Linked DNA regions of Leisingera sp. NJS204. The protein of the gene in region 1 binds, or shares a complex with, the protein of each later gene. Links are inferred from orthologs where the notes say so. Each region holds a gene or a part of one and is shown on either strand. Other genes may lie near its edges.

Region 1 (3,912 bases):
GAACGGACAGCACCAGAGGCAGCAAGAGCAGCAACCGGCAGGGCAGGGGTCTTGACGGCGGGATCCGACTGCGCCGCATGTTTGGCAAGGCTGCGGGGCTTGATCCCGTCCCGCATCGGGTCTATAGGCACCCGGTGGCGTTCTGCGCCATGGAATCACCAATCAAGAAACGCCGCGGTTGGCCCGTCTCGCTTCGGGGGCCACATCCGGCAAGGAGAAGCGACATGAAACTTCACGAACTCAGCGACAATCCTGGCGCAACCAAAAAACGCATGCGCGTTGCCCGTGGCCCCGGCTCCGGCAAGGGCAAAATGGGCGGCCGTGGTATCAAAGGCCAGAAATCCCGTTCGGGTGTGTCGATCAACGGTTACGAAGGCGGTCAGATGCCCTTGTACCAGCGTCTGCCCAAGCGCGGCTTCAACAAGCCGAACCGCAAGGCATACGCCGTTGTGAACCTGGGTCTGATCCAGAAATTCATCGACCTGGGCAAGCTGGACGCCGCGGACATCACCGAAGATTCGATGATCGCATCGGGTCTGGTACGCCGCAAGCTGGACGGCGTCCGCGTCCTGGCCAAAGGTGAAATCACCGCCAAAGCCACCATCACTGTGACCGGTGCATCGGCAGCTGCCGTTGACGCTGTTGCAAAAGCTGGCGGCGCTCTGACTGTGGCAACTGCAGCCGCCGCAGAGTAACGGCTTGTGAGCGGCGCCAATGCCGCTTACATAGTCTTCGAGTTTTCCTAGAACGCCGCCCGAGCCGGAAAACGGTTCCGGGCGGCGTTTCGCTAAAGAAGAGACCTTTTCATGGTATCAGCAGCAGAACAAATGGCGGCGAACACCAGCTGGGCTGCCCTGGGCAAGGCCACGGATCTGCGCAACCGGATCCTGTTCACGATCGGCCTTTTGATTGTCTATCGCCTGGGCACGTTCATTCCGGTTCCGGGCATTGATTCAGGCGCCCTGCGCCAGTTCATGGAGCAGGCAGGCCAGGGCATCGGCGGCATGGTGTCGATGTTCACCGGCGGCGCGCTTGGCCGGATGGGGATTTTTGCCCTTGGCATCATGCCCTATATCTCCGCCTCCATTATCGTTCAGCTTCTGACTTCGATGGTGCCCTCGCTTGAGCAGCTCAAGAAAGAGGGCGAACAGGGCCGCAAGAAGATCAACCAGTACACCCGCTACGGCACCGTGGCGCTGGCGACCGCGCAGGCCTATGGGCTGGCGGTGTCGCTGGAATCGGGTGATCTGGCGACCGATCCGGGCATGTATTTCCGCATGGCCTGCATGATCACCCTGGTCGGCGGCACCATGTTCCTGATGTGGCTGGGCGAGCAGATCACCCAGCGCGGCATCGGCAACGGTATCTCGCTGATCATCTTTGTCGGCATCATCGCCGAGGTTCCGGCAGCGATTGCCCAGTTCTTTGCCTCCGGCCGTTCCGGTGCGATCAGCCCCGCCGTGATCATCGGTGTGATCCTGATGGTGATCGGCGTGATCATGTTTGTCGTGTTCATGGAGCGCGCCCTGCGCAAGATCCACATCCAGTACCCGCGCCGCCAGGTCGGCATGAAGGTCTATGACGGCGGCTCCTCGCATCTGCCGGTCAAGGTGAACCCGGCGGGCGTGATCCCGGCGATCTTCGCCTCGTCGCTCTTGCTGCTGCCGACCACCATTTCGGCGTTCTCGTCAGGTGCTGCAACCGGTCCGGTGATGTCCTGGCTCTTGGCGAACTTCGGCCCCGGCCAGCCGCTGTATCTGCTGTTCTTTGTCGCGATGATCGTGTTCTTTGCCTATTTCTACACCTTCAACGTCTCCTTCAAACCGGATGACGTGGCGAACAACCTGAAGAACCAGAACGGCTTTGTTCCCGGCATCCGTCCCGGCAAGAAAACCGCAGAATACATCGAGTACGTGGTCAACCGCATCCTGGTTCTCGGCTCCGGCTACCTGGCGCTGGTCTGCCTGCTGCCCGAGGTCCTCCGCGGCCAATTCGCCATCCCCGTCTATTTTGGCGGCACCTCCGTTCTTATTGTGGTATCCGTCACTATGGACACCATCCAACAGGTGCAAAGCCACCTCCTCGCGCATCAGTATGAGGGGCTTATTGAGAAAAGCCAGCTGCGCGGGCGCAACAAAAAACGGACAAAACGGGGACCCTCTCGCCGATGAGCAACATTATCCTTCTTGGCCCGCCGGGGGCGGGCAAAGGTACGCAAGCGCGCTACCTGGTTGAATCCCGCGGCATGGTGCAACTCAGCACCGGTGATATGCTGCGCGAGGCCCAGACCTCCGGAACCGAAATGGGCAAGAAGGTTGCTGCCATCATGGCCGAAGGCAAGCTGGTCACCGACCAGATCGTCATTGGCCTGATCCGCGAGAAACTGCGCGAGGGCGCCGAGGGCGGTTTCATCTTCGACGGCTTCCCGCGCACCCTGGCCCAGGCCGATGCGCTGGCCAAGCTGCTGGACGAGATGGGTCTGAAGCTTGATGCGGTGATCGAGATGCAGGTCGATGATGACGCGCTGGTCACCCGCATCACCGGCCGCTCCACCTGCGGCGGCTGCGGCGAGGTCTATCATGACGAGACCAAGCCCTGGCCGGCGGACGGCAAATGCGCCAACTGCGGCAGCGATGATGTGAAACGCCGTGCGGACGACAATGAGGACAGCCTCAGGACCCGTCTGATGGAGTATTACAAAAAGACCTCGCCCCTTATTGGCTACTACTATGCCAAGGGCAATCTGCAGCGTCTGGACGGCCTTGCCTCGATCCAGGAAGTGCGCAAGACGATGGCCTGGATTATGGGCGAATAACGCTCATTGCAGGCGGCGGGGCAGCCGCTCTGCCAGCTGCCTGAACAGCCAAGCCCTGCCGGTCCGGCGGGGCTTTTTCTTTAGGGCTTGACGGCCCATTTCCCAGCCCCTAGTTACCCACATCCCTTCTGGGAATGATTCCCGGCGGGCAGATTCGTTTGCCTGCTTTATCACCTCGAAATGCTGGACCCTCTGGCCACACTGCCACGGTCAAGTGTTGTGAAAAAAGGTTCCGGCGCTACGGAACCGCAACGAAAAGGAAAGTGACACGTGGCACGTATTGCCGGCGTTAACATCCCGACTGCAAAGCGGGTTCCCATCGCCCTCACCTACATCACCGGTATCGGTAATACCTCGGCGAAAGCTATCTGCGAAGCCGTTGGCATCGACGCGACCCGCCGTGTGAACGAACTCAGCGACGCGGAAGTCCTGGCCGTGCGCGAGCACATCGACGCCAACTTCACCGTCGAAGGCGACCTGCGCCGTGAAACTCAGATGAACATCAAACGTCTGATGGATCTTGGCTGCTACCGTGGCCTGCGCCACCGCCGCAACCTGCCGGTCCGCGGTCAGCGTACCCACACCAACGCTCGCACCCGCAAAGGCCCCGCAAAGGCCATCGCTGGTAAGAAGAAGTAAGGGAGGGTTTGACCAATGGCACGTGATAAGACACGCGTTAAGAAGAAAGAGCGCAAGAACATCGCAACCGGTGTTGCGCATGTGAACTCGTCGTTCAACAACACCAAAATCCTGATCTCCGACGTGCAGGGCAACGCGATCTCCTGGTCGTCGGCCGGCACCATGGGCTTCAAAGGCTCGCGGAAATCCACGCCTTACGCAGCCCAGATGGCTGCCGAGGATGCGGGCAAGAAAGCCCAGGATCACGGTGTGAAGACGCTGGAAGTCGAAGTTCAGGGCCCCGGCTCTGGCCGTGAATCGGCTCTGCGCGCACTGGCTGCCGTCGGTTTCAACATCACTTCGATCCGTGATGTGACCCCGATTGCGCACAACGGCTGCCGCCCGCCGAAGCGCCGTCGCGTCTAATTCGAATTTTTGCTGGGGCCCCGCTTGATTCGCAGGGCCCCAGTGCGTCATTT
Region 2 (9,485 bases), 490 kb from region 1 along the record:
GTGTGACAGGTCTAGCATGACCCGCTCCAGGCCTGCCGCAAACTCCGCGTTTCCAGTCGCGTCGATGCCCGAAGCGCCGGTGGCGCACAGCATCAGGCTGTCGGACGTAGAGGTGTCGCTGTCCACGGTGATGCAATTGAAAGTCCGGTTGCAGATCTCAGCGAGCTGTTCCTGCAGGTCGGCTTGCCCGACCTTCGCATCGGTGAAAATGTAGACCAGCATGGTTGCCATATCCGGCGCAATCATGCCTGAACCCTTGGCGATGCCGGCGATCTTGACTGTCTGGCCGCCGATCCCCACCGTGGCGCTGGCGCCTTTGGCAAAGGTGTCGGTGGTCATGATCGCCTGGGCGGCATCTTCCAGCGTGCCTTCATCCAAGGCATCGTTCAGTTCGCTGACCTTCGCGACAATCCGGTCATGCGGCAGCGGCTCGCCGATGACACCGGTGGAGGCAGTAAAAACACGCCTGGAAGGCAGGCCGGTTGCCTGTGCAACTGCAGTGGTGATCTCCGCAACCGAGCTTTGCCCGAAATGACCGGTGAAGGCATTGGAATTGCCGGAGTTCACCAGAATTGCCGCACCGGCATCAGCATTGCCGCCCAGCTTGGCTTGGCAGTCCAGAACCGGGGCAGAACGGGTCTTGGAGCGGGTGAAAACCCCTGCAACCGCAGTGCCCGGGTCCATCACTGCCAGCATCACATCGGTCCGGCCCTGATACTTGACCCCGGCCGCGGCTGATGCAAAACGCACGCCCTTGATCACCGGAAGATCGGGGAAGCTGGCAGGTGCCAGCGGCGAGACGGGCATGGGGGCGGCCATGATCAGTTCCTAACCAGGCTAAGGTCTTTGAGAATTGCCGGATTCAGATCCTCAATCTCAGACCGTTCGATTTCGGCGGACGCGGTCAGTTCATTCACGCTCTCTTCCACTGCCTTTTGGCGCAATTCCTCGGCCAGCTGTGCCCGCACTTCTTCAAACTCGGGGGCTTCGGTCTTGCGGCGCTCGCGCAGCAGAATCACATGCCAGCCGAACTGGGTTTTCACGGGTCCTGAAATTTCGCCCGAATGAAGCTTCAGAACGGCATCTTCGAACTCCGGCACCATTCGGCCTGTGGTGAACCAGCCCAGATCGCCGCCGCTGGGACCGGAGGGGCCGGTGGATTTTTCCTTGGCAAGCGTGGCGAAATCGGCGCCGGCGTCCAGCTCCTTTTTGACGTCCTGTGCGTCTTCTTCACTTTCGACGAGGATATGGGCGGCATGAAACTCGTCTCCACCGTCACCGGAAGAGTATTTTCCGTCATAGGCGGCACGCAGCGCATCCTCGCTGCTGGCCTTTTCCATGATCATATCGATCACGTTGGCGGCCAGCATGGCGCGCTCTTCGTTTTCAACGGACAATTGCACGTAACGAGGCACTTCGCCGTGCAGCTGCTGTTTCAGCGCGGTTTGCTGAACCAGCTGATCCAGGATGGCATTGTAGAGCACGTCATCAGGCAGCTGTTTGTACTGGTCGGGCAGGTTTTCGCGGGCCATGACCATATGGCCGATGGTGATATCTTCGCCATTGACCGAGGCAACAACCGTGTTGGCATGTGGCGCAGCAACTGCGGCCAGCGGCAACGCAGTACAGGCTGCCACCGCCATGCCGCGCAGAAAAGTGAGACCTTTACGCATTGAAACCTTCCTATTCCTAGGCCGCATAGGGGCCTGCCGTTGACACTCTATACCCTGCCGCTTACATCGCCTTGAGGCCATTGGCAGGACCGTCTTTCCACCATTGTTTATGGGTTGCGGACACGGCGGGCAAGCCTGCCCGATGCAAAGGCCGGACATAGGATCGCTGGAGAAAACATGCTGGGTTTCGGAACACTCGCCAAAAAGGTTTTCGGCACGCCGAATGACCGTAAGATCAAGGCGACACGGCCGCTGATTGCACAGATCAACGCGCTGGAGGATATGTTCGCGAAGCTCAGCGATGACGGGCTGAAGGACAAGACTGAGGAGCTGCGCAAGCGCGCATTGGGCGGTGAAAGCCTGGACGCGCTGCTGCCCGAAGCCTTTGCCAACGTGCGTGAAGCGGCCAAACGTGCGCTGGGTCTGCGGGCTTTTGATACCCAGCTGATGGGCGGTATTTTCCTGCATCAGGGTAACATTTCCGAGATGAAGACCGGCGAGGGCAAGACCCTGGTGGCGACCTTCCCGGCCTATCTGAATGCGCTGACCGGCAAGGGCGTGCATGTGGTAACGGTGAACGAATACCTGGCCACGCGGGATAGTGAATGGATGGGCAAGGTGTTTGCGCAGCTGGGCATGACCACCGGCGTGATCTGGTCGGGGCAAGCCGACGCCGAGAAGATGGCCGCCTATGACAGCGACGTCACCTATACCACCAACAACGAACTGGGTTTCGACTATCTGCGCGACAACATGAAACCGTCGCTGGACCAGGTGTTTCAGAAGCAGCACAACTTTGCCATCGTCGATGAGGTCGACTCGATCCTGATCGACGAGGCCCGTACTCCGCTGATCATCTCCGGCCCGGCCGAAGACAGGTCCGAACTCTATTCAACTATCGACAAAGTGATCCCGCTATTGTCGGAAGAACACTATGAGATCGACGAGAAAACCCGTGGTGTGACCTTTACTGAGGACGGCAATGAATACCTGGAGCAGACGCTGCGCGAGCACGGGCTGCTGGAAGAGGATGCCTCGCTCTACGATCCGGAAAGCACCACGGTTGTCCACCACGTGAACCAGGCCCTGCGTGCGCACAAGCTGTTCCAGCGGGACAAGGATTATATCGTCCGCAATGGCGAAGTTGTTCTGATCGATGAGTTCACTGGCCGTATGATGCCGGGCCGCCGCCTGTCCGAAGGATTGCACCAGGCCATCGAGGCCAAGGAAGAGGTCAATATCGAGCCGGAGAATACCACACTGGCCTCGGTTACCTTCCAAAATTACTTCCGGCTTTATGACAAGCTCTCGGGCATGACCGGCACTGCGATGACCGAGGCTGATGAGTTCGCCGAGATCTACAGCCTGGGTGTGGTTGAAGTGCCGACCAACCGCCCGATTGCGCGGGTGGATGAGGACGATCAGGTGTACCGCACCGCCCGTGAGAAATATGAGGCGATGATCAAGGAAGCCAAGGTAGCGCATGCAAAGGGCCAGCCGGTTCTGCTTGGCACGACCTCGATCGAGAAATCCGAACTGCTGAGCCAGATGCTGCAGCAGGACGGCATCCCGCACAACGTTTTGAACGCCCGCCACCATGAGCAGGAAGCGCAGATCGTTGCTGATGCCGGCCGCTATGGCGCGGTGACCATTGCCACCAACATGGCCGGCCGCGGCACCGATATTCAGCTCGGCGGCAACGTCGAGATGAAAGTGCTGGAAGTGCTGGAGCAGAATCCCGAGGCTGATCCAGCAGAACTGCGCGCGGCCGAAGAAGCCAAACACGCCGAGGAAAAGCAAAAGGTGCTGGACGCAGGCGGGTTGTTTGTGATGGCTTCCGAGCGCCACGAAAGCCGCCGCATCGACAACCAGCTGCGCGGCCGTTCGGGCCGTCAGGGCGATCCGGGCCGGACCCGGTTTTACCTCAGCCTTGAAGACGATCTGATGCGCATTTTCGGCTCGGAACGGCTGGACAAACTGCTGTCATCGCTGGGCATGAAGGAAGGCGAGGCGATCATTCACCCCTGGGTGAATAAATCGCTGGAACGCGCGCAGGCCAAGGTCGAAGGCCGCAACTTCGATATGCGCAAAAACGTTCTGAAGTTCGACGATGTTATGAACGATCAGCGGAAAGTGATCTTCAATCAACGCCGCGAAATTATGGCCGCCGAGGATCTGTCCGAGATTGTCGATGATATGCGTCACGAGGTGATCGACGATCTGCTCGACACCCACATGCCGCCCAAAACCTACGCCGATCAGTGGGACACCGCAGGCCTGCAGGAGCAGGTCCGCGAGATGCTGAGCATTGACGCGCCGGTGGCGGAATGGGCCGCCGAAGAAGGCGTTGATGACGAGCAGATCCGGGAACGTCTGGTCCAGGCTTCTGACAAGATGATGGCGGAAAAAGCCGCGGCCTTTGGTCCGGAAAACATGCGTAACATCGAAAAGCAGGTTCTGCTGCAGACCATAGACAAGAACTGGCGTGAGCATCTGCTGACACTGGAGCATCTGCGCTCGGTGGTGGGTTTCCGCGGCTATGCGCAGCGTGATCCGCTCAATGAATACAAGAACGAAAGCTTTCAGCTGTTCGAAAACATGCTCGATTCCTTGCGTGAAGAAGTGTCCCAGCAGCTTGGCCGCGTGCGTCCGATGACTGAGGAGGAGCAGCAGCAGATGCTGAAGGAAATGGCTGCCCGCCAGGCCGCAATGCAGCAAATGGCAGTCCCGCAGCCAACCGCAGCCGAAGCTTCGGCAGAAGACCCAGCACCGGGTTTCGTGGAGGATGATCCGGCGACCTGGGGCAACCCCTCACGCAATGACAGATGCCCTTGCGGGTCGGGTAAGAAGTTCAAGCACTGCCACGGCAGCCTGGCCTGAAACCTGAAGAAGACATGTAGGTTCCATTTTGAACCTGCGTCCGGCGACGGGCGGGTGATCTCCCGCCCGTCGCTGGTCTTTTGGCAAAGACCGCTTCCGTTGGGCGTGGCGCCGCGCTGTGCGCAGCGCACTTGGCTGCCAAGGGCTTTTGGAGCTGCCAAGGCACGGGGCGTATAATCGGATTTGTTTCCGGGCAGGCAACAAAGATGGCGTGATTGCCGTATTTGCCGGAATCTCTCCTGCTAGCGGCCACAAACTGGCCGGCATTTGCAGACATGCTTCCTTAACCAAACTGGTTCTGGAGGATCTAATGCTAAGCAAACAGGTGATGCTGACAAGCGCGATGACGCTGGCTTGTGCTTTGGGCATCGGATTTTACATGCAGGCGTCTGGCCCGGGCTTGGTGGTCAACGCCGCTATCCGGACTGCTGCGGCTGATCCTGAAATTCCAGCGGAACCCGAAGCTGCTCAGCTGCAGATCGAAAAGATCACCCTGACATCGGCGCCGCCTGCTGCAATTGCGTTGAAAGCGGGCAGCGAGCCAGCAGAACCGGATTACAGAGCGTCCTGCCAGTTGACGGCCAAGGCTGAAGCTGCCCCGATGGCGATGGTTAATCTCATTGTTGAGGCATCCTGCAGGCCAAACGAGCGCTTAACTGTGCATCACAGCGGCATGACCTTTACGGCTGCGCTGGACCACTCAGGCCGGCTCAGCACACTGGTGCCGGCTTTGACCCGAACAGCGGTTTTCATCGCAGAGACTTCAGGTGGCAGCGGAGCTGTCGCCGTTGCAGAGGTAGACGGCGTTGAAACTGTTGAGCGGATTGTTCTTCAATGGACAGGTAACAGCGGTTTCGAAATCCATGCCCGCGAGTTCGGCGCCGCCTATGGCAGCGCTGGCCATGTCTGGCACGGCGCGGCCGGGGCCGGGCAGGTCGTGCGCTTGGGCGATGACAGCCAATTGGCACCGCGTATTGCCGATGTTTACAGCCTGCCAAGTGACACAAGCGAGTCCGGTACCGTGTCTCTGACCGCTGAGGCCGAAGTGACGGCCGCCAATTGCGGCAGGGATGTTTCCGCCCAGGCACTGCAATTGCGCGGTGGACAGCTCACCAGCCGGGATTTGGTGATGGCAATGCCGGATTGCGATGCAATGGGCAGCTTTCTGGTGTTGAATAATCTGGTAGAAGACTTGAAAATCGCATCCAACTGATTTGCGGTAACTTCAGGTATCCATATGACCTTCTTTCGTGCGGCCATTTGCGCCGCACTTTTTCTGGCAGTCTTTGCGCGCGGTCTTGCTGCTCAGGACGTCACCCTGTCTTCCCCGGATGGCGCAGTTGAAATCACTGGCACGCTGCTGGGATTCGACGGCGAGTTTTATCGGGTGCAGACCCAGTTCGGCGAACTCACCGTCGATGGTTCAGGCGTTGCGTGCGATGGGCCAGGCTGCCCCAGTCTGTCCGGATTTGTTTCGGAAATCACTTTGGCCGGTTCTTCCGCCATGTCAGAAGTTCTGATGCCTGCGCTGATTGAAGGCTTCGCCCTGCGAAATGGCTATCAGACTCACTTGGAGGCATTGCCCGACGGGAATTTCAGTCATGTCCTGCTGCGCGGGCAAAAGCCGGCCGCACGTTTCACTTTCCTGGCCAGTAATACCGATGGAGGATTTGCGGCTCTTATCGCGGATGAGGCGGATGTGGCGATGGCATTGCGGGAAATCCGGCCGCTTGAACAAAAGGCCGCCCGTGCCGCAGGACTGGGTGATCTGACCGGCCCGGGCCGCAGCCGTGTTCTCGCGTTGGACGCCTTTGTGCCGGTTGTGGCGCCCAGCAACCCGGTGCGCGAGATTTCCTTGCTTCAACTGGCAGGAATATATTCCGGTCAGATCACTAACTGGCAAACGGTTGGCGGTCCTGATGCCCCGATTTCGCTGCATATGCCGGTTTCCGGCTCCGGCCTCGCCCAGGCGGTGGAGGATCGGCTGATGGTGCCTTTTGGAGCTGGGTTCACAACACGAATCCGCCGCCATGACCGCAGCAGCACACTTGCCCGCCGGGTTCTCGTCGATCCCTTTGCCATAGGCATCGCCAGCTTTGCCGAGAAAGGCGCGGCGCGGATGCTGACTTTGACCGGCCCTTGCGGGTTCTCTCTGCAGGCCAGCCGCCGGGCAGTAAAGACTGAAGACTATCCGCTGACGGTTCCCATGTTCCTTTACCTGCCGGCCCGCCGCCTGCCCAAGATTGCGCGGGATTTCCTGGCTTATGTACGGGGGCCTGCGGCGCAGGCAGTCATTCGCCGGGCAGGATTTGTCGATCAGGCGCCAGAACGGATCCCGGTCAGCCGCCAGGGCCGCCGCCTGGCAAATGCGATTCTGGCTTCAAAGGAAAAATCCGGACTGGAGGAACTTCAGCGGCTGGTGACCCTGCTGGGCGGGATGCGGCGGTTGACCATCTCGTTCCGGTTCGAACCTGGATCAGCGCGCCCTGATGCGCAGTCCCGCAGCAACGTCGAGCAGCTGGCCCGCGCGCTGGAGGCAGGAGAGTTTGACGGAAAAGAAATTGTTTTTGCTGGGTTTTCTGATGGGGTCGGGCCATCTGAAGGCAATCGGCGGATTGCTCTGAAGCGGGCTGGCGCGGTTCGGGATGCGGTGATCAAAGCAGCAGAGACGGCAGATGCAACCCGGGTGCAGATCAGCACACATGGCTTTGGCGAGGCCCTGCCGATGGCCTGTGACGACAGCGAATGGGGGCGGCAGATCAACCGCCGGGTTGAGGTTTGGGTGCGCTGAGTACCGGGGCGGAGGGCGGGCTCCCGCGCATTTGACACGGCATCAGCGATGCCTTGTAAATCCTTGGGCCGGGCACCGCGCTGGCGCGCGCTGCGGCAGCGCTAGAGAAGCCCGCGGGCGCGAAAGCTTAACTCGGTGGATTTACCGATGATCAGGTGGTCGTGCAGGGTGATGCCAAGGGCAGTCAGCGCGGCCTGAACCTGGTTGGTCATACTGAGGTCGCTGTCCGAAGGTGTGGGGTCGCCGGACGGGTGATTATGAACTAAAATCAGAGCACTAGCGTTGATCTCAAGAGCCCGCTTGGCGACTTCCCGGGGGTAAACCGGGACATGGTCGACGGTGCCTCGCGCCTGTTCTTCGTCGGCGATCAGCACGTTCTTGCGATCCAGGAACAGGATACGGAATTGTTCAGTTTCGCGGTGCGCCATGGTGGTATGGCAGTAGTCCAGCAATGCGTCCCAACTGGAAATCACCTGCCGCTGCATCACGCGGGCGCGGGCCATGCGGTGGGCTGCGGCCTCCAGTACCTTAAGGTCGGTGATCACCGCATCGCCGATGCCCCTGATCTGGGCCAGCCGTTCCGGAGAGGCCGTTACAACCCGGTTGAAATCTCCAAAACTATCAAGAAGCAGCCGGGCCAGAGGCTTGACGTCGCGGCGCGGAATGGAGCGGAACAGGACCAGTTCCAGAAGTTCGTAGTCCGGCATTGCGGCGGCACCGCCCTGCAGGAAACGCTCGCGCAGGCGGGCGCGGTGGTCCTTGATGTAGGAGGGCAGGCGGCCTTGGGGCAGGGGGGCCGCAGGGATTTCGTCGCCGCCGGGAAACAGCGGCAGCGAAACTTCCTCGAATGCGGGATCCTTGGCCATGGCGCCATGGTGGTGCCATCTTGGTTGAGGAAGTGTTAATGCGGGCCGTGTTGCGGCAGCCGGGGGATGACAGGCGTGCACCCCCTGTACACCCCCTATGCGCCGCCGCGGTGCGGCATGGGCTGTGAGAGAGGAAGGGACGGGGCAAAAAGAAAAGCGCCCCGAGTGGGGGGCGCTTTTGATTGAGCCGGTTTAGGTAAATGCCCGGGGCTCCGCCCGTTCGGCCCTGAAACGCTCCCCCGGAGCGTTTCCAGGACGGGCCTCACCCCTTCATGCCGTCCCAGAAGCTTTTCACCGAAGAGAAGAAGCTGCGGGACTCGGGGTTGGTGTTGTCCTCGGACATTTCCTCGAACTCGCGCAGAAGCTCTTTCTGGCGGGCAGTGAGGTTGACCGGGGTTTCCACCGCCAGTTCAATGAACATGTCGCCGGTGGCACCGCCGCGCAGGGCCGGCATACCTTTGCTGCGCAGACGCATCTGACGGCCGGACTGGCTGCCTTCGGGGATCTGGACCCGGCCGCGGCCGCCGTCGATGGTCGGCACCTCGATGGAACCGCCAAGGGCTGCCTTGGCCATGCTGACCGGCACCCGGCAGTACAGGTTGTTGCCGTCGCGCTCGAACAGGGCGTGCGGAGCAACCTCGACAAAGATGTAGAGATCACCGGGAGGGCCGCCGCGCAGGCCTGCTTCGCCTTCGCCTGCCAGGCGGATGCGGGTGCCTGTTTCAACTCCCGCCGGGATGTTCACCGACAGCGAGCGGTCCTTTTCCACCCGGCCGTGGCCGTGGCAGGATTTGCACGGGTTTTTGATGATCTGACCCAGGCCCGAACAGGTCGGGCAGGTGCGTTCAACGGTGAAGAAGCCCTGCTGCGCGCGGACCTTGCCCATGCCAGAACAGGTCGGGCAGGTTGTGGGTTCCACGCCGCCTTCGGCGCCTGTTCCCTCGCAGGAGGTACAGGAGACCGAGGTCGGAACCTTGATGGTCTTGTGCAAGCCGCCAAAAGCGTCTTCCAGCGAGACCCGCAGATTATAACGCAGGTCAGCACCGCGGGAAGCCCGCTGCCGTCCGCCGCCGCCACCGCGCTGGCCGCCCATGAAATCGCCGAACAGGTCGTCGAAGACGTCGGAAAAGGCGGAGGAGAAGTCGCCGCCGCCAAAGCCCTGGCCCTGACCGCCGCGCTGGCCGCCGCCCATGCCGTTTTCAAACGCAGCATGGCCAAAGCGGTCATAGGCGGCCTTTTTTTCGGCGTCCTTCAGGACGTCATAAGCCTCGTTGG

Evidence for each region.
Region 2: the proteins of secY (region 1) and secA are in contact, whole or in part, in a crystal structure (PDB 3DIN), measured with the Thermotoga maritima proteins. The link is inferred for Leisingera sp. NJS204 from one-to-one orthologs. Residues at the interface, in WP_004081795.1 of Thermotoga maritima: Glu108, Gly109, Glu110, Glu111, Ala236, Glu237, Arg238, Arg239, Ile240, Thr241, Ile242, Gln243, Tyr244, Ala245, Arg246, Arg247, Val248, Thr249, Gly250, Arg251, Arg252, Val253, Tyr254, Gly256, Ala257, Ser258, Thr259, Tyr260, Leu261, Pro262; in WP_004082002.1 of Thermotoga maritima: Glu261, Ala262, Arg263, Lys300, Ala301, Arg302, Thr303, Ile304, Ile305, Leu323, Tyr324, Asp325, Pro326, Val329, Ser330, Tyr333, Ile336, Lys340, Phe345, Val349, Glu363, Phe364, Tyr374, Ser375, Gly376, Gly377, Glu393, Ile395, Thr482, Ser483.

What each region holds. Positions count from the first base shown.
Region 1 is NZ_CP035417.1:3,558,800-3,562,711, reverse strand. What follows is about bases 68-2,988. They hold secY (preprotein translocase subunit SecY), read left to right. Parts: upstream 68-806; coding sequence 807-2,171; downstream 2,172-2,988. Other genes in these bases: ETW24_RS17305 (adenylate kinase), read left to right, coding at 2,168-2,815; rplO (50S ribosomal protein L15), read left to right, coding at 225-695. In the rest of the region: rpsM (30S ribosomal protein S13), read left to right, coding at 3,086-3,454; rpsK (30S ribosomal protein S11), read left to right, coding at 3,470-3,859. UniProt on the Escherichia coli protein: The central subunit of the protein translocation channel SecYEG. Consists of two halves formed by TMs 1-5 and 6-10.
Region 2 is NZ_CP035417.1:4,040,118-4,049,602, reverse strand. The notes cover bases 1,543-4,753. They hold secA (preprotein translocase subunit SecA), read left to right. Parts: upstream 1,543-1,850; coding sequence 1,851-4,553; downstream 4,554-4,753. Other genes in these bases: ETW24_RS19675 (peptidylprolyl isomerase), read right to left, coding at 1,543-1,673. Outside these bases: bifunctional glutamate N-acetyltransferase/amino-acid acetyltransferase ArgJ, read right to left, coding at 1-819; more of ETW24_RS19675, read right to left, coding at 822-1,542; ETW24_RS19665 (hypothetical protein), read left to right, coding at 4,864-5,766; ETW24_RS19660 (phosphate ABC transporter substrate-binding/OmpA family protein), read left to right, coding at 5,791-7,344; RadC family protein, read right to left, coding at 7,446-8,210; molecular chaperone DnaJ, read right to left, coding at 8,473-9,485. UniProt on the Escherichia coli protein: Required for protein export, interacts with the SecYEG preprotein conducting channel.